DNA from 3 places in the Planococcus sp. FY231025 genome. Region 3 is predicted to be linked to each of the others. Evidence: riboswitches for the same ligand, from Rfam matches in the RefSeq annotation. Region 3 holds a riboswitch; each other region holds the start of a gene.
What was found. A riboswitch is a leader RNA that binds a small molecule or an ion and turns the genes downstream of it on or off. The one in region 3 is predicted to bind lysine.

Region 1 (10,379 bases), on a different contig from region 3:
CAGTCGATGTCATGGTCGCCTTCGACCAGGCGGATGCTTTTGACTTTTGTGCCGATCTTCAGGACCGACGAGCTCCCTTTCACTTTCAAGTCCTTGATGACCGTGACGGAATCGCCGTCTGAAAGGACGTTGCCATTGGCATCGCGCACGACCTTCTGGGATTCTTCCGGCTCGGCTTCTGCGCCGGACATCCATTCATGTGCGCATTCCGGGCACACCAGCATGCTGCCGTCTTCGTATGTATATTCCGAATTGCATTCCGGACAATTTGGCAATTTCTCCATTTTCATTTCCTCCATTCATTTTGATGATCGCTTACGCCTGCTTCTTATGGCTACGGCTGCCTGTTGCCACCGCATCCTTGTTTTGCCGGTTTTTCACTTCTTCCATCTTCGCGTAGAAGCTTTCTTCCATGTCGATGCCGAAAAAGTTCGCGAACTTCATCATATAGGCGAGGCAATCGGCCAGTTCTTTGCCGATGTCCTCCTTCACGTTCTGCGACGCCAGCCGGAACGCTGCATCTTCGTCCATCCCCTCGTCCACATAGCGCCGCGTCAGATTAAAGGCTTTTCGCAGCTCCTCCGCCACTTCGGCCACTTCCGTCGTCAAAAGCATATAATTTCCCAGGAGCGACGCGCGGGTTTCCGGGTAGCTCCCCTCACTGATGCTCCAGCCCATCTCTTCTTGAAACTGTTCGGTGAATCTCTGCATCTCTTTCATGCTGCCCCTCCATTCATGTGGTTTTCGGTTCGCCGATCGGCAGCACCGTCGAGCTTTTGATTTCCCGCAGCGCCAGATTGGTCTGGATTTTGGCGATGCCGAGCTCGTTCAATTTCCGGATGAACCCCTGCAGGCCGCTGCGGTTGCGGTTGGCGACTTTCAGCAGGTAGTCGTATTCTCCCGTGATGCATTGGCATTCCAGCACTTCTGCCATCCCTTCCAAGGCGCGCTCCAATGTTGCCAGTTCCTCTGCCTGATGGAGGTTCGTACTGATGAAAATAAAACACAGAAGATCAAAGCCGAGCTTTTCCTGGTTCAGGATAGCAACGTGCCCTTTGATATAGCCTTCCGTTTCCAAACGTTTGATCCGTGAATGGACGGCCGGAGAAGACAGATTGACCCGCTTCGCAATTTCCGTATTGCTCAAATCCGCCTGCCGCTGCAAAATATCGAGGATCTGGACATCCGTCTGGTCCAGCACTTTATTGACGACCGATTCCACCGCTCCACTCCCTTTCGATTTTTCTAAACCAGTCCGGGTTCAGCTTAAGATTCTGAAGATAATAATGAAATAAAGGGAATAACTTTAATTCTTTTTGAATTTTAATCGTTCTTCAAAAGATTCATTCTTATTATAGCGTAGGATGCTAAAATTATTAATATACAATTCAAAGTTCTTTTGAATAAATTCCGGGAAAGAAGGTTCGCCATGCGCTATTTCTATTCACTGTTATTATTGCTGACAAGCTTCATGTGGGCCGGCAATTTTGTGGTCGGCAAATGGCTGGTCGGCCACGCCTCGCCGATGACGCTGACCAGCCTGCGGTGGATGATTGCCGTGCTCTGCCTCATCCCGCTTGTCTGGGCCAGCGAGAAAAAGCTCCTGCCGCCGCGCAAGGCGCTACTGCCGCTCGCGTTGATGGGCGTAACCGGCGTGGTGCTGTTCAACATCCTGCAATTTATCGCACTCGACCATACGTCCGCGACGAACATCGGGCTGATTTCTACATTGAACATGATTTCCATTGCTGTTTTTTCCGCTCTTTTGCTGAAGGAAAGGATCCGTTCGCTGCAGACAGCCGCGATGGGCCTTTCGCTGTTCGGCGTCGTCCTGGTGCTGACAAAAGGGAATGCCGAGCTCTTATTTTCGCTTCAGTTCAACAAGGGCGATTTGTTCATGCTGGCTGCTGTCGGCATCTGGGGGGTCTACTCGGTCTGCAGCAAATGGGCGATGGCACATGTCTCTCCGATGATGGCTACACTGTATTCAGGCATATTCGGTGTCGCCGCGCTGCTGCCGTTCAATCTTGCTGACTTCACCGTGACCAACATCAATGCCTCTTTCGTCTATTCCATTCTTTATACCGGCGTCGTCTCGACCGTCGTCTGTTTTGTCCTCTGGAACATCGGCGTCCAGAAGCTGGGGGCGACGACTTCCGGGTTGTTCCTAAACTTCAATCCGGTCTTCACCGCGGTCCTGGCGTTCCTGCTCCTGGGCGAGCGCATGTCGGGCGTGCAGGTGCTCGGAAGCGCCCTCGTAATTCTTGGCTGCTACCTCTTCAGCCTGTTCAAGACAAAATCGTTCCGCAGACAACCCTCTGCAGGCATAGCAAACCCTCTGACGCGCCAGGCCTAGCCCGGTCCGTCAGAGGGTTCTTTTTGTGCATGCTTCATCTTAATGTGCGTTTCAGGAATTCTCGTGTGCGCTCTTTCTGCGGCGCATTGAAAATCTGCTCCGGCGGCCCTTCTTCGACGATGACGCCTTTGTCCATGAAGACGACCCGGTCGGCCACTTCTTTTGCGAATTCCATCTCGTGGGTTACGATGAGCATCGTCAAGCCGCTTTTCGCGAGGTCTTTCATGACCTTCAGCACTTCCCCGACCATTTCCGGATCGAGGGCCGAAGTCGGTTCGTCAAACAGCATGACGTCCGGCTCCATCGACAGCGCACGCGCAATCGCTACCCTCTGCTTCTGCCCGCCGGAGAGCTGTTGGGCTTTGGCGTTGACGTACTGGTCCATGCCGACGACATTCAAGTATTTCATCGCCACTTTTTCCGCTTCTTCTTTGCGGCGCTTCAGCACTTTCACCTGGCCGACGGAGCAATTGGCCAGGACGTTGTGGTTGTTGAACAGATTGAATTGCTGGAACACCATCCCGAGTTTCGTGCGGTAGGCGTGGATATCATGGCGGTCATCGAGGATGTTCTCGCCGTTATAGATGATTTTTCCGCCGCTCGGCTTCTCGAGCAGGTTGATGCAGCGGAGCAGCGTCGATTTCCCGGATCCCGAAGAGCCGATAACGCACACCACTTCGCCTTTATGCACTGAAAAGTCGATGTCTTTCAACACTTCATGCGTTCCGAACGATTTGCTTAAATGCTGGATCTCGATCACTTTTTCCATAAACTCTCCTCTTCCATTTCAGCTTTTTGGCGCGGTCACTCTTTGATTTTGTGTTCCGTGTCTTCCGGGTTCACCACTTGCATCGGCAATCCGCCGATCATGCTGTAGTTTGCCGGCCCTGCCAGCCTTCTTTCAAGTTTGCGCAAGAGGAGCGTAATGGCAAACGTCATGATGAAATAAAGGACGCAGGCGATGAAGAACGATTCGAAATAGCGGAAGTTGTTCCCGGAAACCGAACGGGTCTGGAAAAACAGTTCCGTCACGCCGATGACGCTGAGCACCGCTGTATCCTTGATGTTGATGACGAACTGGTTGCCGGTGGCCGGCAGGATATTGCGGATCACCTGCGGCAGGACGACGTTCATCATCGTCTGGAAATGGTTCATCCCGATGGCTTGCGCCGCTTCGAATTGGCCCTTGTCGACGGAAATGATGCCGCCCCGGACGATTTCGGCCATATACGCTCCCGTGTTGATGGAAACGATAAATATGGCCGCAGTGAAGACATCCATATCGATGCCGAATGCCATTGCCGAGCCGTAGAAGATGACCATGGCCTGCACCATCATCGGGGTGCCCCGGAAAAATTCGATATAGGCGGAAAGCAGCCCGTTGACCGTTTTCAATAGCGGTTTCTTAATGCCCCGCTCCGGCATCGGGATTGTGTGGATGATGCCGATGATCAGCCCGATGGCAGCGCCGATCAATGTCCCGATGATCGAAATCAACAGCGTCATTCCTGCTCCGCGCAGGAACATCGGCCAATTATCTGTAAGTATGGTAATGACCCATTCAAGACTCATTGTTTTCCTCCTAAGCAAAAGTAAAGCCGGCCGCATGTGCATGCAGCCGGCACCACCCCATCATTATTGCGCAGCTGGTTGGTTCTGGATTGCTGTATCCATGATTTCCTGGCGCTCTTCTTCGGAAATGCCCGCCAAGGTTTCATTGATCGCTTCGGCGAGGCCGCTTCCTTTTTCAAGTCCGACGGCCACCGCTGTATCGTCTTCCGACGTTTCAAATCCGTCTTCGAATTCCACCATCGCGAAGTTTTCATTTGCTGCAGAAGCACTGACCGCTTCCGGGCGTTCCGATACATAGCCGTCAATCATGCCGGATTCTAGCGCTACCCGCATTGACGGGAAGCTCTCCATAGCCGTTTCTTTAGAGACGCCTTCGATCTGGTCGATGACGGTGTAATGGAACGTGTTCAATTGTGCCGTGATTTTCGCCCCTTCAAAATCGGCGAGTTTTGTGGCATTTTCATATTCGCCGCCTTTTTTCACGACCATCACCAGTTCAGATGTATAGTAGTGGTCCGAAAAGTCGATGGTCTCTTTGCGTTCGGCTGTCGGCGACATGCCTGCAATGATCGCATCGATTTTGCCGGAAGTCAGAGCCGGCACCAGACCGTCCCATTCCGTTTTGACGATTTCAAGCTCTTTGCCCATGTCTTCAGCGATGCGCTTGGCGATTTCCACGTCATAGCCGCCGGCATATTCCGCATTTCCTGAAATTTTCACTGCGCCGTTGGAATCATCCCCTTGCGTCCAGTTGAACGGAGCATACGCCGCTTCCAAGCCGACCTTGAATGTTTCGCTTTCCTCTGAAGCTCCTCCGCCTGTCGAGCCGCTTTCTTCCGATCCGCATCCGCCCAGCAGCATGCCGGCCGAAAGAATCGCCGTCAACCACAATCCTGTTTTCTTCTTCATAATCCTTTTCCCCCTTTGGTTTCTGCACTTCTCATTTTCCTGAATATACAAAAAAGGCAACCAGCTACAAAAAAAGATCTGAGTTAGACTCAGATCGCTATATGCATAGTTGCCCTAAATCCTCTTTTCCCTGGTTCGAGATAGCGCTCCGCTATGGACCGGGAAGTCCATGGCGGCAGTCCTGCAATTGTTCACTGCAGACCCAGCAAGTAATAGTCGAGAAATATTACAAACTTCGGCGGTCTTTCCTTCTCCATAGCATCCCTGCTTCTCAAACTCTTCTATGGACTAATAAATCCCGCGCCTCTACCTCACCGGAAAGTGAGGTTATATATTCACTTGTTTTTCATAGTCTACAATAAGGCTTTTTACCTGTCAATCTAAGTTTTCATTGCCCGACTTCGATTGAATCGGGGCTCTCCCGCCAAGCGCCGGCCCCATTTCCGCGTGCCTCCCTCTGCCCTTCGGAAAAGTGCGGGATGCTCCCTTTGACAGCCCGCGCGGCTTCTTCCACATTGCCTACCTGCAGGAACTTTTTCTGCGCATCCGGATATTGATGTTCCGTGTGCTTGTAGCGGGAATCGTAATAGTATTCCAACAGCAATTGGATGGCCGACGGGAAGCGCCCCGTTTCCAAATCCGCTTCGATCTGCCCTGCAACAGGCACGCGGATGCGGGACTTTATGCGGTGGAACGCCTCGAGGCATTCTGCGGCATACTCTCTCGGACGGTAATCTTCCATGATTTCCTGCACTCTTTCAGCCATCGGCATTTCGATGACCAAATGCGTGCTCCGGTTTTTCAAATCGCATAAAAACGGCGGGATCACCACTTTCCCGATCCGATGGCTTTCTGCTTCAAACAGCACATACGGAGCATCTGCCAACTTTCTCAACCGATGGACAAGCAGCGAATCGAACACTTTCTGGTTATGCGGCTCGAGGCCGATCTGGCCGAAGATGGACCCCTTATGGTTCGCCATCCCTTCAAAATCGATGACCGGAAAGCCTTCCTTCTCCAATGCCTTCAACACTCTCGTTTTTCCGGCGCCCGTCAAGCCGTTCAACACGAACGCACGGGAGGGAGCCGCCATTTCCTCCAGCTGCGCCACTACCCATTTCCGGTAGCTGCGGATTCCGCCTTCCAAGCGGTGCGAATGGATATTCATCAAACTCAATAGCGTAGCGGTGGTCCGGCTTCGCATTCCGCCGCGCCAGCAGAAAACCGTCAGATCTCCTTCGAGCGCTTTGAATTGCCGGATAAATTCCGGCAGCTTTGCAGAAATGATTTCCAGTCCGCGCTCTTTTGCAGCTTCCACGCTGACCTGTTTATAAAGCGTGCCGACTTCCGCCCGCTCCGCGTCATCAAAAAATGGGATATTGATGCTTCCGGGAATCGTGAAATTTTTAAATTCAGCCGGTGACCGGACATCGATCAGGACCATTCCTCCATTTTCGATTGCCGGGACCAGCTCTTCGACTGTTATATTGCTGAACATGATTCTTTCCTCCAAAAGTTCCTTGTACAGCCGCCGCCATACTCTGCCGGCAGCATTCGTTAAGGTTACTTTGTACTTCGGCCTGGCATTTCCAAGCCTCCTATCCAAGTATACACCCAACCGTTTTCCAGCAGTGTTTTAATACTCGGCAGCCGAAGCCCTTTTGCTGGCCTTTCAATAATAACATGAAGTTATTAGAATTTTATGTTAATTTAAATGTATACCCTATTTTATTGGAGGCGAACGGTTCCATGGCGCATACAAACCAAAGCATTTTCATCAATGCCCCGCTCGAAGATGTTTTCCAGTATACGATCAATCCTGAAAACTGGGCTTATTTCTATAATAACCTCGCGTCCCCGAAGAGGATCGACGGAAACGGCGAAGCCGGCACTGTCGTCGAAGCGGACTACGCCATCATGGGCATGCATTTCCCGCAGACAATCCAAGTGACGGAATGCGAGCTTTCAGGCTCCACTGCCCGCTGGACCGGCATGATGAGCGGCAGCTTCACCGCAAAACAGACCGGCTTGTACAAAGCGGTCGACAACGGCACCGAGCTGACGCTGGATATTGAGAGCTATATTCCGCATGACCTCTTCGGCCGAATCACCGACCGGATGATCTACGAACGGATCAGCAGAAATTCTGCAAACCATACGCTCGAAAACATCAAAGCCATCTGCGAAGGGACTGATTAGCGGAATCCCCTTTTTTTGTTTGGCTTATCTCCCCTGCTCCTTTATATTGAAATTGGGTGATGATATGGACAGGAAAATTTATTTTGATAATGAAAGATCCATCGCAGGGCTGACATTGAAAGATGAGTCAACATTGGAATCCAATAATATGGCGCTCCATGCCTGCAGCGATCCGGCGCTCGTCCTCGTGAACCGGCAGCATTTTGCCGACTCCCTCGGTACGGAGCCCGGAAGCTTTGTCTGTGCGAATCAGACGCACAGCGCGAATTTCCACCGTGCCGAGGCCGCGGACAAAGGCCGCGGCGCCTTTTCAGCAAGCACGGCAATACCGGAGACCGATGCACTTTATACGTATGAACCGGGGATGGTCTTGACGAGCTTTGCCGCCGACTGCGTGCCGATCGTCTTCTATCACGAAACGTCAGGGCTCATCGGTGCAGTCCATTCGGGCTGGCAGGGAACCGTAAAGGAAATCGCATTACAGCTTTTCCGGCATTTGATCCAAATGGAAAACTGCACGCCGGACGGTTTCCGCGTGCAGATCGGCGCCGCCTTGAGCCAAGACCGCTTCGAAGTGGACGAAGACGTCTATTCCAAATTCAAAGCGCTCGGCTATGCGGATGAGTTCATGTATTTCAAGGAAGCGACGGGCAAATACCATATCGATAACCAGGCGGCCGTGAAAAAACAGATCGAACTTGCGGGCGTCCCGGAAGAACGGATTTCCATCGACCGCACGTGTACGTTCGACAGCCCTCAAGGCTTCTCCTACCGGCAGGACAAAAAATGCGGCCGGCATATGGCTTTTATTATGAAAAAACAGTGAAGTTGAAAGATTTCAGCATGGTCCACGGCCCAATCGGATCGACCGGTTTGTGCCGCGGGCTTTTTTCTTTCCCGCCCCGCCCAAACAGGCTTAAACGCCGTTTGGAACGGGTAAACAAAAACGAAATTCTTTTCAATTCCAGGAATTTGAAGGGCCGTTTTTTTAACAACAGTCCCAATCAAAAAATGAAACTTCTAAGCACATGGCCCGTAATTTCTAAAGAGGTGAGAACATGGGGTTTTTTAATCGTTTGTTCGGCGGAACGGACAAACAGGCGCCGGAAGTGGAAAAGCGGACGCTGCGCAATCTGCGGGTCAAGGACTTTGTGACCTACGACCTGGCAGACTACGAAGTGGTCGGCAAAATCCATTACAATGACAGCGGCTATACATGGGATGCCTATCAGCTTGCATCTGCCGGCAAAAGCAAATGGCTCAGCGTGGAAATGGATGATGAGCTGGAAGTGGGCATTTATGAAAAGATCCGGATTCCGGGGCTTGAACCCGGAGCGAAGCAAATTGAGCATGACGGCAAAACCTATTATCTCGAAGAGCAGGGCCAGGCATATGTCACCTCCCAAGGCCGCAGCGAAAATATCAATGGTGCGGAAATGGACTATTTCGAATACTTGGATGAGTCCGGTGAAACCTTCCTGTCCGTCGAAGTATGGGGCAGCGAAGTCGAAGTCAGCAAAGGCTACAGCATCGAAGAATACGAAATCACCATTCTAGCGGCAAGCTAACCAATAGGAGGAGAGAATATGTTTCAATTTTTCAGTCGTGTACGCACTTATGTAGAATCGGAGCTTAACGCAGCACTTGATAAAGCGGAAGATCCGGTGAAAATGCTCGACCAGTTCATGCGGGACATGGCCCTGGACATCCGGGAAGCAGAGACGGCTGTCGCCAAACAGATCGCCAATGAAAAGATCCTGAAGAAAAAATACGATGATGCCAGCAGCATGATGGAAAAACGCCAGCAGCAGGCCGTCCAAGCGGTCGAAGCCGGCAATGAAGACTTGGCCCGCCGCGCGCTGGAAGACAAGCAGAACCATGTGATCCAGGCCAATTCCATGAAAGAGGCTTACGAACGGGCAGCGAATGATTCGGCCGTGCTGCGCGAAAAGCTAGCGGAGATGAAGCGCGAATACGAAGAAATGCAGATCAAGAAGGATTCGCTGAAAGCGCGTGCGGAATCCGCGAAGACGCGCACCAAGATCAATCGTACGATGAGTTCTGTCGGCAGCGACGAATCCCGCCAAGGCTTCAACCGGATGGAAGAGAAAGTCATGCATCTGGAAGCGGAAGCGGAGACGTCGGAAGACCTGCGGGCAGGTTCGCGCAGCCTCGACGACGAATTCGAGTCCCTGAAAAAAGGCAGCGCTGTGGACGACGAGCTGGCCGCCTTGAAAAAACAGTTTGGAAAAGAATAACGAACCGCGGCCCGCTCCCTTGCGGACGGGCCGTTTCCGTTCATATGGAGTGTTTAGACGATGACTAAAAAAACTTGGCTAACGGGCCTGGTGGCTGCAGTCCTGTTCCTGTCAGCATGCGGCAGCCTTGTACAGGCGGAAGATTATGTAGAAGACAATTATACGTTTGTAAATGCCGTCCAAAGCGAAAGCGGTTCAAACAGCCGTGCAATGATGTACCGGTCCGGCAAGGACATTGAAGGCACCATAGCGGAACTGAGTGAAATCCAGGAACCGGAACAAATCGGCGAGAAAGTCGAAGGCCGCCAAGTGATGGTCTATGATGATGAATTCATTATTTTGACGGAAGATCCGGACAATCCCGGCTCCACCCTTGTCGAAGTGGCAGATGACGAATTTGTCCGGAATCATTACAACCCAGGATTTTTCACTGGGATGTTCTTCGGTTCATTCATCAGCAACCGGTTCGGTTCGGGCTGGAGCCAATCGCAGGCCACCCGCTGTGCACGCGGCGGATGCTATTCCGGCGGCGGCGGATACAATTCGATTCCATCCACTACAGGCGGGCGCGGATCCGTATTCCGCGGCGGCGGTCCGGGTGTCGGAAAATAACTCATAGCAAAGGAGCTTGACTTGTGAATTCATTCTTACTGACTTTTTTATATTTCCTGGCAGCAATCGCTGTTGTCCTTGTCGGCCTCGTCATTTTCGAGCTGTTGACGAGAAAATACAAGGACTGGGAAGAAATCAACGCCAACAATACGGCCGTCGCCTTGTCGATTGCCGGAAAAATCATCGGTACGTGCGTCATCTTGACGTTCTCCATCCTGGAAAACGACACCATCATCGAAACCGTCATCTGGGGCCTTTTCGGGCTGCTCCTGCAATTCATCGCTTATTTCCTGTTCGAATTGCTGACGCCCCGCTTTTCGGTTGAAACCCAGCTGAAAGAAAGAAATACATCTGTCGGCATCATTTCATTTGCCGTTTCTGTCGGATTGGCGTTCGTCATCGGCGCTTCGATAACGTAAGGCGGTGGTTCCCATGCTGACCCAACAGGAATCCGTCCGGCAAAGCCGGGCGAT
Region 2 (10,379 bases), on a different contig from region 3:
ACTCTTTATGCCGGCGGCGTTGTGGTTATGACGAATCCGCTGTACACGGAGCGGGAAATCGCTTATCAGATGAACGATTCCGGCGCGAAAGCGATTGTCGCGCTCGATCTATTGTATCCGCGGGTATCCAAAGTGATGCCGGAAACCAAGCTTGAGAACATCATCGTCACAGGCATCAAAGACTACCTGCCGTTCCCGAAAAATGTGGTGTACCCGTTCGTCCAGAAGCGCCAGTCCGGTGTCAGCGTTAAAGTCGAGCATCGCGGCGTGAATCACCTGTTCACGGAAATCATGAAAACGGCTTCCACGGAAGTCCGCAAACCGCAATTCGATTTTGAAGAAGATCTGGCGCTGCTCCAGTATACGGGCGGTACGACCGGTTCTCCGAAAGGCGTCATGCTGACGCACAAGAACTTGATTTCGAACGCGACGATGTGCGGCGCATGGCTGTACAAATCGAAAAAAGGCGAAGATTCGATCATGGGCATTATTCCGCTGTTCCATGTCTACGGATTGACGACGGTGTTGATCCTTTCGGTTATGCAAGGCAACCGGATGATTCTCTTGCCGAAATTCGATGCAGAGACGGCATTGAAGACGATCAACAAGCAAAAACCGACACTTTTCCCGGGAGCGCCGACTTTATACATCGGCTTGATGAACCATCCCGATATCGGCAAATACGATTTGTCATCGATCGAAGCCTGCTTGAGCGGCTCGGCGCCGCTGCCTGCTGAAGTCCAGGAGAAATTCGAGAAAATCACAGGCGGCAAGCTGGTGGAAGGCTACGGGCTGACAGAAACTGCACCGGTCACGCATTCGAACCTGGTATGGGGCGAGCGCATAAAAGGATCGATCGGATTGCCGTATCCGGACACCGACTCGAAAATCTTCCTTCCGGGCACAACAGACGAAGTGCCGCACGGGGAAATCGGGGAAATCGCGATCAAAGGCCCGCAAGTGATGAAAGGCTACTGGAACCGTCCGGAAGATACAGCAGCGACAATCGTCGACGGCTGGCTCCTGACAGGGGACCTTGGCTATATGGACGACGACGGCCATTTCTTCATTGTCGACCGCAAGAAGGACATGATCATCGCCGGCGGCTTCAATATCTATCCGCGTGAAATCGAGGAAGTCCTTTACGAGCACGAAGCCATCCAGGAATGTGTCGTAGCCGGTATTCCGGATCCTTACCGCGGAGAAACGGTAAAAGCGTACATTGTCTTGAAAGAAGGGTATACTGTAACAGAAGAAGAACTGGATAAGCATTGCCGGGAGCATCTGGCAGCGTTCAAAGTGCCGCGCATCTATGAGTTCCGCACAGAATTGCCGAAGACGGCTGTCGGGAAGATCCTGCGCCGGTCATTGGTGGATGAAGAGCGCGCGAAACAGAACGAAGCGATTCCGTCCTGAACCCAGTCGCTTAACAGGGAAATGCTTGACACTCTTATAAATAAACTATAATATGAAAATATGAATGAACCGCCATTCATATTTTCATATTTTTTTGGGTGGTGACGAATTGGTAAAAAAGGAAAAACCGAAATACAAGCAAATTGTTGATGCGGCAGTAATAGTCATTGCTGAAAACGGCTATCATCAGGCGCAGGTCTCGAAAATCGCCAAACAGGCCGGCGTAGCGGATGGCACGATCTATCTGTACTTCAAAAACAAAGAAGACATTCTCATATCCGTGTTCCAGGACAAGATGGGGCTGTTTGTCAGCAAGCTCGGCGAAATCGTTGACAAGGAAGCAACCGCTTCCGACAAGCTGCAATTGATGATTCAGAGCCATTTTGACCTGCTGGCGAACGATTTGCATTTGTCGATCGTCACCCAGCTCGAGCTCCGGCAATCCAACCACGAGCTTCGCATGAAAATCAATGGCGTGTTAAGGGAGTATTTATTGCTGATGGACAAAATCCTCGTCAAAGGCATGGAAACAGGCGAATTTGACAAGGATATGGATATCCGTTTAGCAAGGCAGATGGTTTTTGGTACAATGGATGAGACGATCACCACTTGGGTGATGAATGATCATAAATATGATTTGGTCGAATTGGCGCCGAAAGTCCATCGTCTTTTGATGAAAGGGATCCGCGCATAAGAAAGGGGCTTATCGAATGGAATTCATCAGTTGGAAGAAAGAAGACGGCGTAGCGGTCGCAACGATCAACCGTCCGCCGGCGAATGCATTGTCCCGCTCGCTGATCATGGAAGTGAACAGCTTGCTGGATGAAGTGGAGAACGACGACGAAGTCCGGGTGATTGTCCTTCACGGAGAAGGCAGGTTCTTCTCTGCAGGGGCAGACATCAAGGAATTCACGCAAGTCACATCGGGCGAGGAATTTTCAAAGCTGTCAGCGAGCGGCCAGGAAGTTTTCGAACGGGTGGAGACATTCCACAAACCGGTCATCGCGGCGATCCACGGAGCAGCGCTTGGCGGAGGGCTGGAACTGGCGATGAGTTGCCATATGCGATTTGTCACTGAAAATGCTAAACTGGGATTACCGGAATTGCAGTTAGGCTTGATTCCCGGTTTCGCAGGCACACAGCGCCTGCCAAGATATGTCGGTGTAGCCAAAGCGGCCGAAATGCTGCTGACGAGCGATCCGATTTCCGGTACGGAAGCTGCCCAATTGGGGTTGGCGAACCGTGCTTACGCCGAAGAAGACCTGCTTTCGCAAACGCTTACAATTGCGAAGAAGATTGCGAAAAAGAGCCCGGTATCCGTGAAAGCGGCAATCGATATGCTCCAATTCGCGAAACACGCTTCGTATCATGAAGGCGTGGAAGCGGAAGCGAAATCCTTTGGTACGGTATTCGTATCGGAAGATGCAAAAGAAGGCATCCAGGCTTTCCTGGAAAAACGCGAAGCACAATTCAAAGGGAAATAATACTTGGGAGGTTTACGTTCATGAACATTTATGTATTGGTTAAACGCACATTCGACACAGAAGAAAAGCTGGTTATCTCCAACGGCCAAATCCAGGAGGACGGAGCGGAATTCATCATCAACCCATACGATGAGTACGCGATCGAAGAAGCGATCACTGTCCGCGATGAGCACGGCGGCGAAGTCACTGTCATCACAATGGGCGGGGAAGATGCTGAGAAGCAGCTTCGCACAGCACTTGCGATGGGCGCTGACAAAGCGGTCCTTATCAACACTGAAGACGATGTGGAAGAAATGGATCAGTTCACTTCAGCATACATATTGGCTGAGTATTTGAAAGACAAAAATCCGGACTTGATCCTTGCAGGAAACGTAGCGATCGATGGCGGTTCCGGACAGGTCGGGCCGCGTGTTGCTGATCTTCTTGGCATCAACTACGTAACAACGATCACAGAGTTGAAAATCGACGGCACAACTGTCACGATCACCCGCGATATCGAAGGGGATGCAGAAGAGCTTGAAACATCATTGCCGCTATTGGTTACAGCACAGCAAGGATTGAACGAGCCGCGCTACCCGTCACTTCCAGGCATCATGAAAGCAAAGAAAAAACCGCTTGAAGAACTGGAATTGGACGATCTGGACATCGAAGAAGACGATGTTGAAGCGAAGACGGAAACAATCGAAATCTACTTGCCGCCGAAAAAAGCTGCAGGGCGCATCCTTGAAGGCGACTTGAACAACCAGGTCACTGAATTGGTCGGCTTGCTCCGCAATGAAGCGAAAGTGATCTAATCCTGCCTCGGGCAGAACCGGGTCCTTCTTTTTCAGAAGGGCCGCTGAATCTTACCAATAAAACCGAACGTTCCATAAATTTCTTCACATCTACTTAGGGGGTAAACGGACTATGTCGAAAAAAGTATTAGTGTTGGCAGAGACGCGCGAAGGCGCGCTCCGCAACGTATCATTTGAAGCAATTGCCGCTGCGAAGCAAGTATCAGGCGGTGGGGAAGTCGTTGCCGTTTTGCTTGGCGACGCAGTAAGCGATTTCGGCCAGGAATTGGTCAACTACGGCGCAGACCGCGTCGTTACAGTGGAACACCCGCATTTGAAGCATTACACTTCTGACGGATACGGCCAGGCGTTCATGGCAGTTGTCGAGCAGGAAAGCCCGGAAGCATTGGTATTCGGACATACGGCAGTCGGCAAAGACTTATCTCCGAAAATCGCTTCCAAGCTGCAGACCGGCTTGATTTCGGACGTTACTGCAATCGAAGGCGAAGGCGATGACGCAGTATTCATCCGCCCGATCTATTCAGGGAAAGCGTTCGAAAAAGTGAAAAACAAAGAAGGCATCGCATTCATCACGGTCCGCCCGAACAACATCGCACCGCTTGCAAAAGAAGAGCGTTCAGGCGAAGTCAGCTCGTTATCGGTCGACATCACGAACTTGCGCACAATCATCAAGAACGTTGTCCGCAAATCAGCTGAAGGCGTCGATTTGTCAGAAGCGAAAGTGATCGTTGCAGGCGGCCGCGGCGTGAAGAGCGCTGACGGATTTGCTCCGCTTCAGGAACTTGCAAACTTGCTTGGCGGCGCAGTAGGCGCATCTCGCGGAGCTTGCGACGCTGACTATGTCGACTATTCGCTTCAAATCGGACAAACAGGCAAGGTCGTTACGCCTGACCTTTACATCGCTGCAGGCATCTCGGGCGCCATCCAGCATTTGGCCGGCATGTCCAACTCGAAAGTCATCGTAGCGATCAACAAAGATCCGGAAGCGAACATCTTCAAAGTCGCTGACTACGGAATCGTAGGGGACTTGTTCGAAGTCATCCCGATGCTTACAGAAGAATTCAAGAAAGTAATGTAATAAAACCTAGAAGGCCTGCCCAGTGCAGGCCTTTTTTTATGGGTGGAAATAGAAGGCAATGGATAAGGTTACAGTTTCAAAATGAGTTGAATAAAAGTTATTTATTATTCATTACCGCTTCGGCGCTTTGGGCATAGCTCCGCTTAGCCCGTCGACGCGCCAGTGCTTGGTAAGCCCTTTAGAAATGAGCAGATCTATACGTTTATGCGGAATATCTGAAGATCTGTTTGAACGTTTTATCGAACCCTCTCAAGGGTAAACAAGCATTAGGCATATAAATAGCTACGCCAAATGGCACATGGTATAATCAGTTTAGATTTTGTTAAAACATAAGGAGGAATTATTCATGGCAATCGTTAAAGGGACAGATCAAAACTTTTCACAAGAAATTTCTGAAGGCCTAGTACTAGTAGACTTTTGGGCTGCATGGTGCGGACCTTGTAAAATGATCGCTCCAGTTTTAGAAGAATTGGACGCTGACATGAACGGCAAAGTGAAAATCGTAAAAGTGGACGTGGATGAAAACCAAGGAACGGCTAGCCAGTACGGCATCATGTCGATCCCGACTCTTCTTTTGATGAAAGACGGAGAAACAGTAGACAAAGTAGTCGGCTTCCGTCCGAAAGAAGCTTTGGCAGAATTGGTTAACCAACACGCATAATTCTTAACCGGGTCCAGAAATGGTGCCCGGTTTTTTAATAGGGTGAGGATATGGCAAACGAACTGATACAACACAAACTGGCGATATTGCCGGATCAGCCGGGCTGTTACTTGATGAAAGACCGGCAAGGGACCGTCATCTATGTCGGGAAGGCCAAAGTGCTTAAAAATCGTGTGCGCTCGTATTTCACGGGGAGCCACGATGCAAAGACGCAGCGGCTTGTAGGCGAAATCGAGGATTTCGAGTATATCGTCACGTCTTCTGACGTGGAAGCGCTCATCCTGGAGCTTAACCTGATCAAAAAGCACGACCCGAAATACAACATCATGCTGAAGGATGACAAATCGTACCCTTACCTGAAAATTACCGGGGAGCGGCATCCGAAGCTGATCACGACGCGCCAGGTCAAGCGGGACAAAGGAAAGTATTTCGGCCCTTACCCGAACGCCTATGCCGCCAGTGAAACGAAGAAATTGCTCGACCGGCTCTACCCGCTCCGGAAATGCCATACGATGCCGGACCGCGCCTGCCTTTATTACCATATGGGGCAATGCCTGGCGCCGTGCATCAAGCCCGTGGAAAAGGAAACCTACCAGGAAATGATCGACAGCATCACGAAGTTCCTGAACGGCGGTTTCCGCGAGGTGAAGCAGGACCTGATCGAGAAGATGTCGGAAGCTGCCGAAAACCTGGAGTTTGAACGGGCGAAAGAATACCGCGACCAGATTTCCCATATCGAGACCGTCATGGAGAAGCAGAAGATGGCGATGAACGATTTCACCGACCGGGATGTCTTCGGCTACGCGGTCGACAAAGGCTGGATGTGCGTCCAGGTCTTTTTTGTGCGCCAAGGCAAATTGATCGAACGCGACGTCTCGCTGTTCCCGCTCTACCGGGATCCGCAGGACGAGTTCCTGACGTTTCTTGGCCAGTTCTATGAACAGCCGCACCATGTGAAACCGAACGAAGTGCTGCTGCCGGAAGGGACGGATGCGGAACTGGTCCGCGATTGGCTCGGCATCCGCGTCCTGGTTCCGCAGCGGGGCAAGAAAAAAGACCTCTTGTCGCTCGCCCGGAAAAACGCCGAAATTGCGATCAAGGAGAAATTCCAGCTGCTTGAGCGACAGGAAGAACGGACAGTCGGCGCTTGCGTCGAACTCGGCGAAGCGATGAACATCCAGACGCCATTGCGCATCGAAGCGTTCGATAACTCCCATATCCAGGGAGCGGACGCTGTTTCTGCGATGATCACCTTCATCGACGGCAAACCGTCGAAAAAAGACTACCGGAAATACAAGACGCGCAGCGCCGGCCGGCCGGATGATTACGCCGCTATGCGCGAAGTGGTCCGCCGCCGTTATACGCGCGTGCTGAAAGACGGCTTGCCGTTGCCGGACTTGATCGTCATTGACGGAGGCAAAGGGCAGATTTCTTCTGCAAGGGAAGTGCTCGAAGATGAGCTAGGCTTGTCGATCCCGGTCGCCGGGCTTGCCAAAGACACCAAGCACCAGACTTCGCAGCTGCTTTACGGCGACCCGGTTGAAGTGGTGCCGCTGAAGCGGACGAGCGAAGCGTTTTATATGCTGCAGCGCATCCAGGACGAGGTCCACCGCTTCGTCATTACGTTCCACCGCCAGCAGCGAGGCAAAAATTCAATCCAGTCGGCGCTTGATGAACTCGAAGGCGTAGGGCCGAAGCGCAAGCAGCAGCTGCTGCGGCATTTCGGTTCGGTCAAGCGCATCAAGGAAGCCGGCGTGGAAGAGCTGCGCGAAGCGGGCATGCCGGTGAAGCTGGCAGAACAGATCCGCCAGCATTTTTCACAACAATCGTTGCCAAGCGAACAATAACGTGCTATCGTAAAAACAGAAATGAATCACTTGGAAAAGTGATGATAGAGGTGCGAACGTCAAAAGTAGCCATCCGGAGATTTGCTGAATCTGTGAAGGATGGGGAAAGGGGCGGTCGCCGAAGTGCCCGGGTTCCTGCAACCCCGGGTGCTGGTCCTGCATTTAATAGATGCCGGGCTGTCAGAGTCAATCTCTGGAGGGCTATCTCACATGGACGTTTTTTCGTATTCGTACATGCTAAAGAGGTAGTTTGCCGCAGACGCGGCGGGCTGCCTTTTTTTATTGTCTGGCCGGGGTGCTTGCGCCTTGGCATTCATGTTGAGGGCCACTTACATTATGGGAGTGGATGAGATGAAAACAGTAGTCATGAAATTCGGAGGCACATCAGTTGCGACTCCAGAGAAAATCATCGGGGTTGCAAAGCGGGCAATCCGCGAAAAGGAAAAAGGGCGCCGTGTCGTCATCGTCGTCTCTGCCATGGGCAAAACGACGGACACTTTGCTCGGGTTGGCGAATGAAATCTCCGCCGATCCGCCGAAACGTGAAATGGACATGCTGCTTGCGACCGGCGAGCAGGTGACGATTTCGCTCCTAGCCATGGCCTTTAAGGCACTCGGACACGAAGCGCTTTCTTTCACCGGATGGCAGGCAGGCATAGAAACCGAATCGGTGCCGCGGAATGCGCGCATCGAACAGATCCATACCGAACGCCTCGAGCGCGTGCTCGAAAATGGCTTTTTCTGTGTGGTGGCCGGATTCCAGGGAGTCGATAAGATCGGCAATATCACGACGCTCGGCCGCGGCGGTTCGGATACGACGGCGGTCGCCCTTGCTGCTGCTCTCAACGCAGATGCCTGCGAAATCTATACCGACGTTGACGGCGTCTACACGTCCGATCCGCGGTATGTGACGGGCGCCCGCAAGCTCGAACAGATTTCCTACGATGAAATGCTGGAACTGGCGAATCTCGGGGCAGGCGTCCTGCACCCGCGGGCTGTTGAATTCGCCAAAAACAACCAGGTCCCATTATCCGTCAGCGCGAGCTATTCGGATGAACCGGGCACAACTATACAAGAGGTGGTCACTGTGGAAAAAAATCTAATCGTTAGAGGCGTCGCGTTCGAACCGGGAATCGCCCGCGTCACGGTCATTTACAAAGAAGCATTCAACGGCTCATTGGCCAATATCTTCACTAAACTGGCGGAAAACCATATCGATGTCGATATTATCGTCCAAAGCATCACCGACGAATTTCCGCCCTCGGTTTCATTCTCCATCAAAGAGGACAGTTTGGCAGAAACGCGCCGGGTGCTCAATGACAACCAGGAAAGCATCGGTTTCGTTTCAGCGAACTATGAAGTCGGCCTTTCGAAAGTGTCCATCGTCGGTTCCGGCATGGTATCGAATCCGGGAGTCGCAGCGCAGATGTTCGACATCCTGCGAAAAGAAGGGATTCCGGTGAAAATGGTCTCCACATCCGAAATCAAAGTTTCGGTCGTCGTGCCGGAAACAGAAATGAAAAAATCGGCCAATGCACTCCACAACGCATACGGGCTATCTGAATAACGAAAAGGCAAGCTCCGCAATGAAGCGGGGCTTGCCTTTTTCAAAGTAAAGAAAGATATCAATTGACTTTCCTTCAATTGTTAAGCCGATATTCCGCAAAACAGCTGCGAAGCTATTGGGCGAAGACACTTCGGCCAATAGTTTTGCGACGAAGCGCATAGCGCGCAGGAGCACAAGGTTTTTATCCGCAGGCGTCTCCACTGTTTTGCTCCATATCTCAGACAGTGCTGCTAAATAAGTAAAGTATCGGCGTTCAAAGAACTGTACCAGCGCCGGCGCGTCCACGGGCTGGGGAAGCTATGAGACGGGTGTTCTTCCCGGCTCATGGCGAAAGCCATGCCCAAAGCGGTGTGTATACTCTATACTGATAATCAACTTTTCTATAGACAGTTTCTTTATATATTGAAAAGGCAAGCTCCGCAATAAAGCGGGTCTTGCCTATTTGTTTGCCTATTACCCGGCATCGGGGATGTCGCTTGAGAAAAATGCCAGCACTTGCTGGAGATCATCAGTTTTGGCGCAGCTCACATACTGCTGCAAGGGAGCCGGGAGGAGGCTGATGATTTTATTATTGGACCAGTTGGCCAAGAAGCGGTTCAACTCTCGGAGCCAAGCAGTCTTTTCACGCTGGCCAAGGGCAGATGAGGCGAGCGACACGCTGCGGCCGGTCGTGAATTCTTTCTTCAGGTATTTGGCGATCAGCACGTCCTGATGAACCTGGTTTTTGATATGGCGTTTGATGATGCGGACAGATTGGGCCAGGGTGCCGTAGTAATCGGCAGGAGAGGCTGGCATCACTGAAGCATGTTCTTTGTCGGTATGGTTGACGACATAATAACAAGGATAGTCGGCAACGATGGAGATGGCGTCGGCGAGTATATAGGCATGGACCATGAAAGGCTGGTCCTCGGCAGTGCAGATGCCGACCGGGAAGCGGATTCCTTTTTCGAGGAGGAATTTGGTGCGGAACATTTTAGTTGGGCCGATTGCATCGAACACATCGGATTGGAGCGCTGTCGTTCTGGGCTGGTTGCGGTGGAACATGGATTGGGCGACGCCGCGGCCGTTGACGCCGACGAATTTGCCGAGCACGATATCGGAACGGTTGTCCGCCGCCATCCGGTACATGCGCTCCAGTGCCTCTTCCCCCAGGAAGTCATCTGCATCAACGAAGAAGATATACTCGCCGCGAGCTTCAGAAATCACTGTGTTGCGGGGGGCACCGGGACCGCCGGTATTGGCTTGGTGGATCGCACGGAAATTCGGGTACTCCTTGGCATAGGCATCAAGTACCGCTGCCGTCCGGTCTGTCGAGCCGTCATTGACGGCGATGATTTCAATATGGTATTGCGGCATCGTTTGATTCAAAATCGAATCGATGCATATTTGGACATGGCGTTCGCCATTGTAGACGGGAATGCCGATAGTGACAAGAACTTTTTCCATTAAATATCTCCCTTCAAAAAATACATAGTGAATAGTTGTTAATGTTTCAATTAGATAAAATATTCTGATTCCATCGTACAATAGAAA
Region 3 (8,537 bases):
CCGACTTTCTTGATTACAAAATAAGCGCAGCCGAAATTGCAGTATTCGTAAAGGTAATCCTGCAGCGTACTGATCTTCGTATCGTATGTGGCTTTATGGTTCGTGTCTTCGAAAAAGCCTTTCAACCGCAGCTGGCCGTATCCCCAGTCTCCCAGGATATAGTCATACTTCGAAAGGATTTCACTGTACCGGCCCTTCAGCGCTTCCTCTTGGAAGCCTTCCCGGTAATCAATAAGCACTTCATATTCCCATTGGTCTAATATCATGTTCCTTCTCACCATCCATTAGCTGTTTGTGGCAGCTGCTTCTATCTCTCCAAGGCGCTGGCGTTCCTTCGCCGCTGCGTTCACCTGCTCGTCGGCATGGTAGCTGCTGCGGACCAACGGACCTGCCTGGCAATGCGAGAACCCTTTGTCCATGGCTATCTGCCAAAGTTCTTTGAATTCCTTCGGCGAGTAATATTTTTGTACTTTCAAATGCTTTTTGGAAGGCTGCAGATACTGTCCGATGGTCATGATATCCACATCGTTGGCGCGGAGATCATCCATCACTTCCAAGATTTCTTCATGCGTCTCACCCAATCCGAGCATCAGGGATGATTTTGTCGGGATTTCCGGACGCATCTCTTTGGCACGCTTAAGGAATTCCAGCGAACGGTCGTAAGTAGCGCGGGCACGGACTCTCGGCGTCAAACGGCGCACCGTTTCGATGTTGTGGTTCAGGATGTCCGGTTCCGCTTCCATGAGACGTTCCAGGTTCTCGTAGATGCCTCCCATATCGGAAGGCAGCACTTCCACGGTTGTGAACGGATTTTCACGTTTGATGGCTCTTACGGTTTCCGCGAAAACAGCCGATCCGCCGTCTTTCAGATCATCGCGTGCCACCGCCGTGATGACGGTATGCTTCAGGTTCATGAGTTTCACTGACTGGGCGACGCGTTCAGGCTCCTGCAGGTCCAGTTCGTTCGGCAGGCCGGTCTTCACCGCACAGAATCTGCATGCCCGCGTGCACACGGCACCGAGAATCATGAAAGTGGCTGTTCTGCGGGTCCCCCAGCATTCATGGATATTCGGGCACCGCGCTTCTTCGCAGACGGTATTCAAATTATTCTCCCGCATCATTTTCTTCAGGTCGGTATAGTTTTCATTCGTATTGAGCTTGATCTTCAACCAATCGGGCTTTCTTAGATGTTCCTGTTTTGTTGACATGCGCATCATCCCCATTCTTCATGGTCATCTCTGTTTTTCTTTTCCTTTCCAAATGTACCATAAAGCCCACCTGCCCACAATAAGCCCTTCCTCCAGGCAGCAGGAAGAACAAAGAAAAACCCGGAAGCGGATGCTTCCGGGCCCTTCAATTATTAAGCAGCTCTTTTAGCCGCTTTGCTCTTGCTGACAGCGTGTGCAATGCTTGCACCCAGGCCACCCCAGATAACAACCATTCCGATGATCATAACAACGATCGCTTCAATAGACATATGGTGAACCCTCCTTATTTGTGTTCGTCGAATTCTGCATGGTCTTTATGCCATTTGCCAAGGGACATAAGAACTCCCAGCACGATGGCACCAAGTGCGACGCTAGTGCCGCCCAGCATGATGAATGTATCCGAGTAGCCTTCATAGTTTCCAGTCTCGGTATCAAACTCTTTTAGAAGGTTGGTTTTCAACAAACCGAACATCATATAGCCCAAAACGATTGGCGTAATGAAGCCCAGGCAGATCTTCCACCAGCCGCCCAGATGGATGTCCGAGATTCCATTGGCATGGTCCCGTAGACCATCCACTTTGCGGAATGCCCAAACGATCAAGATGACTTCCACTAATCCGATAGCCGCAACACCAAACTGGTTGATGAAGTAATCGGCTACGTCAAGGAAGAATAATCCGCCTTGAGTGGCAAAAAGAACGGAAATCAATGCTGCTAGCCCGCCGCCGAAAATGACGGCTTTGTTGCGCGAAATGCCGAATTTCTCAGAGAAGCCGGCAACATATGTTTCTGTAATGGAAATCAATGAAGTCAATCCGGCAAGCGTCAAGGACAAGAAGAACAAGACGCCGAACAGGCCATTGAATCCAGGGAACTCATTGATGATCTGCGGGAAGACAACGAATGCCAAACCTACGCCAGCTGCTGCAACATCCGCAACCGCAACGCCTTGCTGGTTCGCCATGAAGCCCAGTGCTGCGAACACCCCGATACCGGCAAGCAATTCGAATGCCGAGTTCGCAAATCCTGTGATGAATGCGTTATTCGTGATATCCGATTTTTTCGGAAGGTAACTTGCATAAGTGATCATAATGGCAAATGCGATGGACAAACTGAAGAAAATGTGTCCGTATGCCGCTACCCACACCTGTGGGTCCATGATGGCATCAAAATTCGGTTTGAAGAATGCATCCAATCCTAAAGCTGCTCCGTCAAGCGTGACAGCACGGATAACGACGATCAAGAAGATGACGACCAAAGTCGGGATGAAAATCCGGTTTGCCATTTCGATCCCTTTTTTGACTCCGCCCAATAAAATCCCTAAGGCGATCGCCCATACCAGGATTAACGGAATTAAGACGCCCCATACAATTCCTCCGGTTTGCCCTGGCGTTACAGTCAATTGAAGGAAGTCATTAAAGAGGAAATCTTGCGTATCTGATCCCCATGCCTGGTTGATTGAGAAAATCGTGTAGCGCATCGCCCAAGCAATAATGACTGCATAATACGTGGATATGACGAACGAAACGAATATCGCCCACCAGCCCATCCATTCCAATTTCTTGCCACTCATTCTGAAGAATGACAACGGTGCCGATCCGCGGTATTTGTGCCCGATGGTGAATTCCATAATTAGAATTGGTATCCCTGCGGTTAACAGAGCGAATAAGTACGGTATAAAGAATGCTCCTCCACCATTTTCATAGGCTACATATGGAAAACGCCAAATGTTCCCCAAACCTACCGCTGAGCCGACAGCCGCCATAATAAATCCGGCGCGTGTACCCCATTGCGAACGTTCCATCTTTCTTCCCCCTTTGTTTGTCTACTTCCAATTTTCTTACAGAAAAATAGGAAGTTTGTTTATTTTCAGATTATTGACTAATCTAAAAATAGTATAACGATGCTGCCTTTGAAAGTAAAGATAATTCCGGAAAATATTTATAAAAAACTATTGCTAGAATAGTAAAAAGCAGAGGGAAAATTCCTCTGCTTTCAATATTTGCTAGTTATTTGCTTGTTTTTCAAGAATTGTAGTACGTTTTGACCAGGCGATAAATAATACTGCTAAAATGACCGCAACTGCTAATAATGACCATAGCAGAGAACCGGTAAAGCCTATGACGATATACCCCACTGATCCGATTGCGGCTGCAGTCAAAGCGTATGGCAACTGGGTCAATACGTGGTCCATATGGTTGCTTCCTGCCCCTGTAGAAGACAGGATCGTCGTATCGGAAATCGGCGAGCAATGGTCTCCGAAAACAGCGCCGGCAAGAACAGCTGACAATGTTGCCAGCAGAAGTTCAGGCGCTGCCTGCCCCATGATGTTGCCGGCAATCGGCAGCAGGATCCCGAAAGAGCCCCATGAAGTTCCCGTCGAGAAAGCCATGATTCCGGCTAAAAGAAACAGCAGCACCGGCAGGATTTCGGTCGGAATATTATTCTTTGTCACCACATCCGCCAGATACGCGCCGGTTTCCAATGCGTCGATCAAATAGCTGAGTGCCCAAGCAAAAATCAGGATCAGCACAGCGCCGATCATTGAGCGAAGTCCTTCGACAATCCCTTTGCCGACCCAGGATGCTTTCGCCGTTTCATTTTGCTTGAATTGGCGCACATACAACAGGATGGATGCGACAGCACCCAAAAGGCCGCCCGCCATCAAGGATGTGGGTACATCCGTATTCTCGAAGATCGCCCAGACGTCCCATGTTTGTCCGGCATTCTGGTAGCCGGTCCAGACCATCGCCCCGATCGTACCGGCAATCAGCAAGAGGATCGGCAGGAGCAGATCCGTCACTTTTCCATGCGAGTGCGCCGGGAACTCTTCTTTCATTTCCCCTGGAATGGTTTTGTTTGCATCGTATAATTCCCCAGTCGTGATTGCGCGCGTTTCATGCTTTTTCATAGCCCCGAAGTCGACGTCGCGGATGGCGACGAAAATGACGATGGCCAGCGTCGCAATGACGTAGAAGTTCATCGGTGCCATCCAGATGAACGCTTCAAGCGCCGACATCTGAACATAAGATTGCGCTGAAAGAATTGTGGCGACGATTCCAATGATCGCGGCTCCCCAGCTCGATACCGGTGAGATGACGCAGACCGGCGCTGCCGTAGAATCGATGAAGTAGGCCAGTTTTGCCCGCGACACTTTATAACGGTCAGTAATCGGACGTGCGACTTGCCCAACCGCCAATGCATTGAAATAGTCATCGATGAAAATCACCATGCCGAGCACGACCGTCAAGACCTTGGCGCCGCGGCGGGTCTTGATGCGCGCAGAAGCCCAATCGGCGAATGCACGGCTGCCGCCTGACAAACTGACGAATGCAGTGATGATGCCCAATAGCAGCAGGAACAATAAGATAAAGACATTATAGGCGTTAAAGCCTTCGTCCCAGAACGTGACCGCAAAAGAATTGAAGATCTCCCTTGCAGCTTGGACCGGCGCAAACGACGTCAAGATCAACGCGGCTGCCACCACACCTGTTCCGAGCGACAATAGCACCCGCTTGGTCAGCAGCACCATGATGATTGCTACCAACGGCGGCAAAATCGAGAAAATAGTATTTTCCATATGAATCCCTCCTATTTTTTTAAGGATGGAAGAGAAGATAGAAAAAAGGCCGATCGCTCCAATGGATACAATCAGCCTTCTACAATTCGTCTGTGCATAAAAACATCAAACAACCCTGTAGCTCTTCGCCTGTAAAATCACAGACGACAGTGACATCCTTTTTCAGAATGCCCCCAGCACTTTTTCCATTGACACCTGAAAAAAGAGCTTCGGCAAAACTTCCTTTCATATGCGTTCAACGTTGTCACACTCCCGCATACTACTGATAAGCTTCGCAGCCTCTACCCATCGATATTGAATTCCTTAAAAGCATAGCGCAGAATTTTATTGAAATCAAATGAAACTCTACTTCGAATATTCGTTCATTTTACTGCTTTTGCCTGAAAAAACCGGCTGAAAACATCCCGCAGGAATTCCGGCATAAAATAAGTTTTTGGCGCCCGTTTCAGCTCCGGGAAAAAATAGCCGAACGTGAACATATCGAGCGTAATCAGCTGATAGACTTTTTCCGGGTCCGCAAGAATACCGCCGACATACAATCGATGCTCTTCGACCGCCAGATTGACATGGACGATGTTCCCGATGACTGCACCGCGGAACCCCATCCCCTTCAATTCGATGTTCGGCCACTCGGCATTCAGCGACTGCTGGTAGATTTCCTTCAGTTCTGCGCCCGTCAGTTCGACCAGACAGAGGTTGATCGGATGCGGCAGCATCCTATGGAAATCATAGCGTGTCGCGACCCCTACCGGCATCCCCTCCATGAACAAGCCGGCATTGAATAACGCACAGTCTGCTCCGGAATACTCAAGCATCGCTTCCCCGAACAGCTCGGCCAGTTCCGACTCTTTGAACCACTCCGCTTTTAATTCTTTTTCGTTGTAAAAAATCGGTTCGCTCAGCTGGGATTTGCCGTCCGCAATCAATTCATCATTGAATCCCTCTTCCGAATTGCGCAATTCTGCGGTATCGATCAATTCAGCTTCGGTTTCACCGGTTGCCGGATCAAAAGTGATATGCCCGATGAACATGCCGAATTTGCCGGCCGCCCCGAGCAGTGTGCTGCCGATTGTTTTCCCTTCGTGGAAAATATGGTGGGTATGGGCGCCGAGGATCACGTCGATGTCGGGGCAAAGCTCCGCCAGCAGTTCATCCTCCCGGATGCCCAGATGGGACAGGCATATAATGAAGTCCGTTTGTTCCTTGATGGCGTTGACCGATTCAATGATCGATGCTTTCGCATCGGTCACTTCCCAGCCCAATCGCTGATAAAACGGAGTGAATTCTGCTGTTGCCCCGACCAGGCCGATTCTCAGCCCTTCCGCAGTCTCCAGAACCCCGTAAGGCTTTGCCCATTTCGGCCGGCCGCCGCCTTCTTCAAACAGGTTGGATACAATGACATCAAAGTCAGCCTGGATATACAATTCGTCTAGTTCATCCTTGGACAGTGTAATGCCTTCATTATTGCCGATTGTCACTGCATCGTAGCCGGCTTCATTGAGCAATTCCACATTGCCTTTTCCCGCCGTCCCTTCCGTGAATGGATGGGAACGGTCGACGTGGTCGCCGATATCAAGGATCAGGCAGGTATCGCCGGCTTCCTCATGCCAGCGTTTCCGTTCATGCAGAAGCGCCCGGATGCTCGGCCAATGCGAAAAATGGCTGTGCAGATCATTTGTATGATAAATGTGAATGAGTTCTCCCATGCCTTACACCTCTTTAAGAACTGAATAATCCTTCGTAAATGGACCGCAGGCCGAGAACCAGCAATGCGATCCGCAAAATGACGACCAAAGTTTCCGATTGGAGCTTTTTGTTAAGCGATGCGCCTATTTTGGCTCCGATATACGCGGCAGGCACTACAGCAAGCGTATAAATCCAAGGGACATTGCCAAGGGAAATATGCGTTACCGAATTGACGATCGCCGATAGGAACACCATGAACATCGACGTCCCGACCGCCACATGCGGCGGGAACAGGAACAGCAAAATCATCGCTGGCACCATGATCGATCCTCCGCCGATTCCGAAAAGGCCGGAGGCGAAACCGACGCCGAACGTCAAAAGCAGCGCGAACCAAACCGGATAGCCGTACAAGTATTCTTTATGCATGGAATCCTTGAAAGTATACTTGCGCCCGTTATCGACAAACCAATGTACCGCTTCCAGCCGGTTGCGGATCAACAGCAGCAGGGCCAGAAACACAAGCAGGATGCCGAAATATAGATTGAACGAAGGCAAGTCGAGGCCTTTGTTGACAAATGCGCCGATAACGGTCCCGGGAGCGCTGCCGATGAAGAACAGGAACCCGCTCCGGTAGTCGACTGTTTTGACTTTCATATAGGACAATGTCGAAGACAGGCCAGTGAAAATCATCATGATCACCGACAAGCCGACAATTTTCTGCGGTGTCAGATCCGGAAAAAAGGCCAGCGCCGTACCGAGGAATAAGAGAGCCGGTACCAAAATGACGCCGCCGCCGAGGCCGATCAGCGCCCCGACAATCCCTGAAAGCAATCCTGCGATTGCCAGTAGGAGAAATTCCATTAAAGGCCACCGTCGAACAGATCCAGCTGCTTATCGGACAAGCCGGTGAACTCCAAGCCGTTCATTTCCTGAAATTCTTTCGCATCGCCTGCGGCATGTCCGCCTGAATTATTATTGAAAATGATATAGACGTTTTCAGCGGACTGCTGGAGGGTTTCTGCCGCTTTGCTGATTTCTGCCAGTTCTTCCTTGTTGTAATCGTAAAGGTACCTCACCTCCCGCCACTTCTGTCCGCCGCCGGGATTTGTCCAGCCATGCAAATTGCGGCCGTGCAAACGCATCAGCACTTTATCGTCGCGCGTAGCAACCGGCACCAGCGGAACCGATCCGTCCCCAGCCTGCGGTTCATCACAGACGGTGTGGATCAGCCTGTTTTCCCGCAAAAATTCAAAGGTCTTTTCACGCAATTCCGGTGCATACCAGGACTGATGGCGGAATTCAACGGCCAGATCGAATTCTCCCAAGTGGCCGATGATTTCCCGGATCGCTTCGACGTTCGATTTCTGGCAATCGAACCAAGGCGGAAACTGGAGCAGGACCATCGCGAGTTTACCGGCTTCCTTCATTGGGCGCACCGACAGGCGGAATGCCTCGAACATCGCTTCACGGCTCTCGAACGGGTTCTCCCCCCGCTGATGCCCTGTCATCCCCTGATAGGCTTTAACGACGAACTGAAAGCCTTCAGGCGTCTCATTGATCCATTTTGTTATATTGCGTTCCGGTTGGACTGCATAAAATGAGGAATCCAATTCGACTATCGGAAAATGCGCGCTGTAATCGATCAATCTTTCTGTTTTTTTTGAGCCTGGGCTATAGACATCCGGATGGTCGCCCCAACCCGTCAACCCTACATATATCATCGTCCCGCCTCCATTGTTCGTTATTATTTTATGATAGCATAGAAAAAATTAGGCGTCTTTTTGGAAGATAGCCTTTGTACCATTTGGGCTCTCTCTCCAAAAATATCACCGGTTGCTTTACAATTCCCTGCTTGGAGATGTGCTACACTTTTTTTAAAAGGTATCAGGAGGCAAAACATTGATGAAAATGACGTGGGACCATCATGGAATTATTCAGCGGTTTGAAGCGAACCGCAATGATGAGCTGGCTGCGCCGATGGCCGCTTATATGCGGAACCAGTTCCCTTTTCTGGGCATCAAAACGCCGCTGCGGAAAACATTGTTGAAAGAACAGTTTTTGGA

Region 1: linked by a shared signal. The riboswitch ahead of ACTL32_RS03865 (transporter substrate-binding domain-containing protein) and the one ahead of ACTL32_RS18475 (Na+/H+ antiporter NhaC family protein) in region 3 are both predicted to bind lysine.
Region 2: linked by a shared signal. The riboswitch ahead of ACTL32_RS07255 (aspartate kinase) and the one ahead of ACTL32_RS18475 (Na+/H+ antiporter NhaC family protein) in region 3 are both predicted to bind lysine.

Annotation. Positions count from the first base shown of each region.
Region 1 is NZ_JBQJJG010000004.1:109,222-119,600, reverse strand. It holds gene ACTL32_RS03895 (zinc ribbon domain-containing protein YjdM) at 1-284, opposite strand, end outside; gene ACTL32_RS03890 (MazG nucleotide pyrophosphohydrolase domain-containing protein) at 316-720, opposite strand; gene ACTL32_RS03885 (Lrp/AsnC family transcriptional regulator) at 734-1,222, opposite strand; gene ACTL32_RS03880 (DMT family transporter) at 1,430-2,356, shown strand; gene ACTL32_RS03875 (amino acid ABC transporter ATP-binding protein) at 2,391-3,125, opposite strand; gene ACTL32_RS03870 (amino acid ABC transporter permease) at 3,161-3,928, opposite strand; gene ACTL32_RS03865 (transporter substrate-binding domain-containing protein) at 3,992-4,837, opposite strand; lysine riboswitch at 4,971-5,154, opposite strand; gene mnmH (tRNA 2-selenouridine(34) synthase MnmH) at 5,226-6,335, opposite strand; gene ACTL32_RS03855 (SRPBCC family protein) at 6,587-7,036, shown strand; gene pgeF (peptidoglycan editing factor PgeF) at 7,101-7,862, shown strand; gene ACTL32_RS03845 (DUF4178 domain-containing protein) at 8,095-8,604, shown strand; gene ACTL32_RS03840 (PspA/IM30 family protein) at 8,623-9,294, shown strand; gene ACTL32_RS03835 (DUF4247 domain-containing protein) at 9,355-9,906, shown strand; gene ACTL32_RS03830 (DUF350 domain-containing protein) at 9,930-10,325, shown strand; gene ACTL32_RS03825 (polyamine aminopropyltransferase) at 10,342-10,379, shown strand, end outside.
Region 2 is NZ_JBQJJG010000005.1:175,651-186,029, forward strand. It holds gene ACTL32_RS07220 (long-chain-fatty-acid--CoA ligase) at 1-1,416, shown strand, start outside; gene ACTL32_RS07225 (TetR/AcrR family transcriptional regulator) at 1,481-2,110, shown strand; gene ACTL32_RS07230 (enoyl-CoA hydratase) at 2,127-2,900, shown strand; gene ACTL32_RS07235 (electron transfer flavoprotein subunit beta/FixA family protein) at 2,921-3,694, shown strand; gene ACTL32_RS07240 (electron transfer flavoprotein subunit alpha/FixB family protein) at 3,807-4,772, shown strand; gene trxA (thioredoxin) at 5,119-5,433, shown strand; gene uvrC (excinuclease ABC subunit UvrC) at 5,484-7,280, shown strand; lysine riboswitch at 7,318-7,492, shown strand; gene ACTL32_RS07255 (aspartate kinase) at 7,632-8,846, shown strand; gene ACTL32_RS07260 (glycosyltransferase family 2 protein) at 9,300-10,292, opposite strand.
Region 3 is NZ_JBQJJG010000016.1:51,219-59,755, forward strand. It holds gene ACTL32_RS18455 (YutD family protein) at 1-266, opposite strand, end outside; gene lipA (lipoyl synthase) at 285-1,208, opposite strand; gene ACTL32_RS18465 (methionine/alanine import family NSS transporter small subunit) at 1,361-1,477, opposite strand; gene ACTL32_RS18470 (sodium-dependent transporter) at 1,492-3,012, opposite strand; gene ACTL32_RS18475 (Na+/H+ antiporter NhaC family protein) at 3,214-4,788, opposite strand; lysine riboswitch at 4,899-5,080, opposite strand; gene ACTL32_RS18480 (bifunctional metallophosphatase/5'-nucleotidase) at 5,151-6,494, opposite strand; gene ACTL32_RS18485 (sulfite exporter TauE/SafE family protein) at 6,508-7,335, opposite strand; gene ACTL32_RS18490 (DUF72 domain-containing protein) at 7,335-8,195, opposite strand; gene ACTL32_RS18495 (DNA alkylation repair protein) at 8,377-8,537, shown strand, end outside.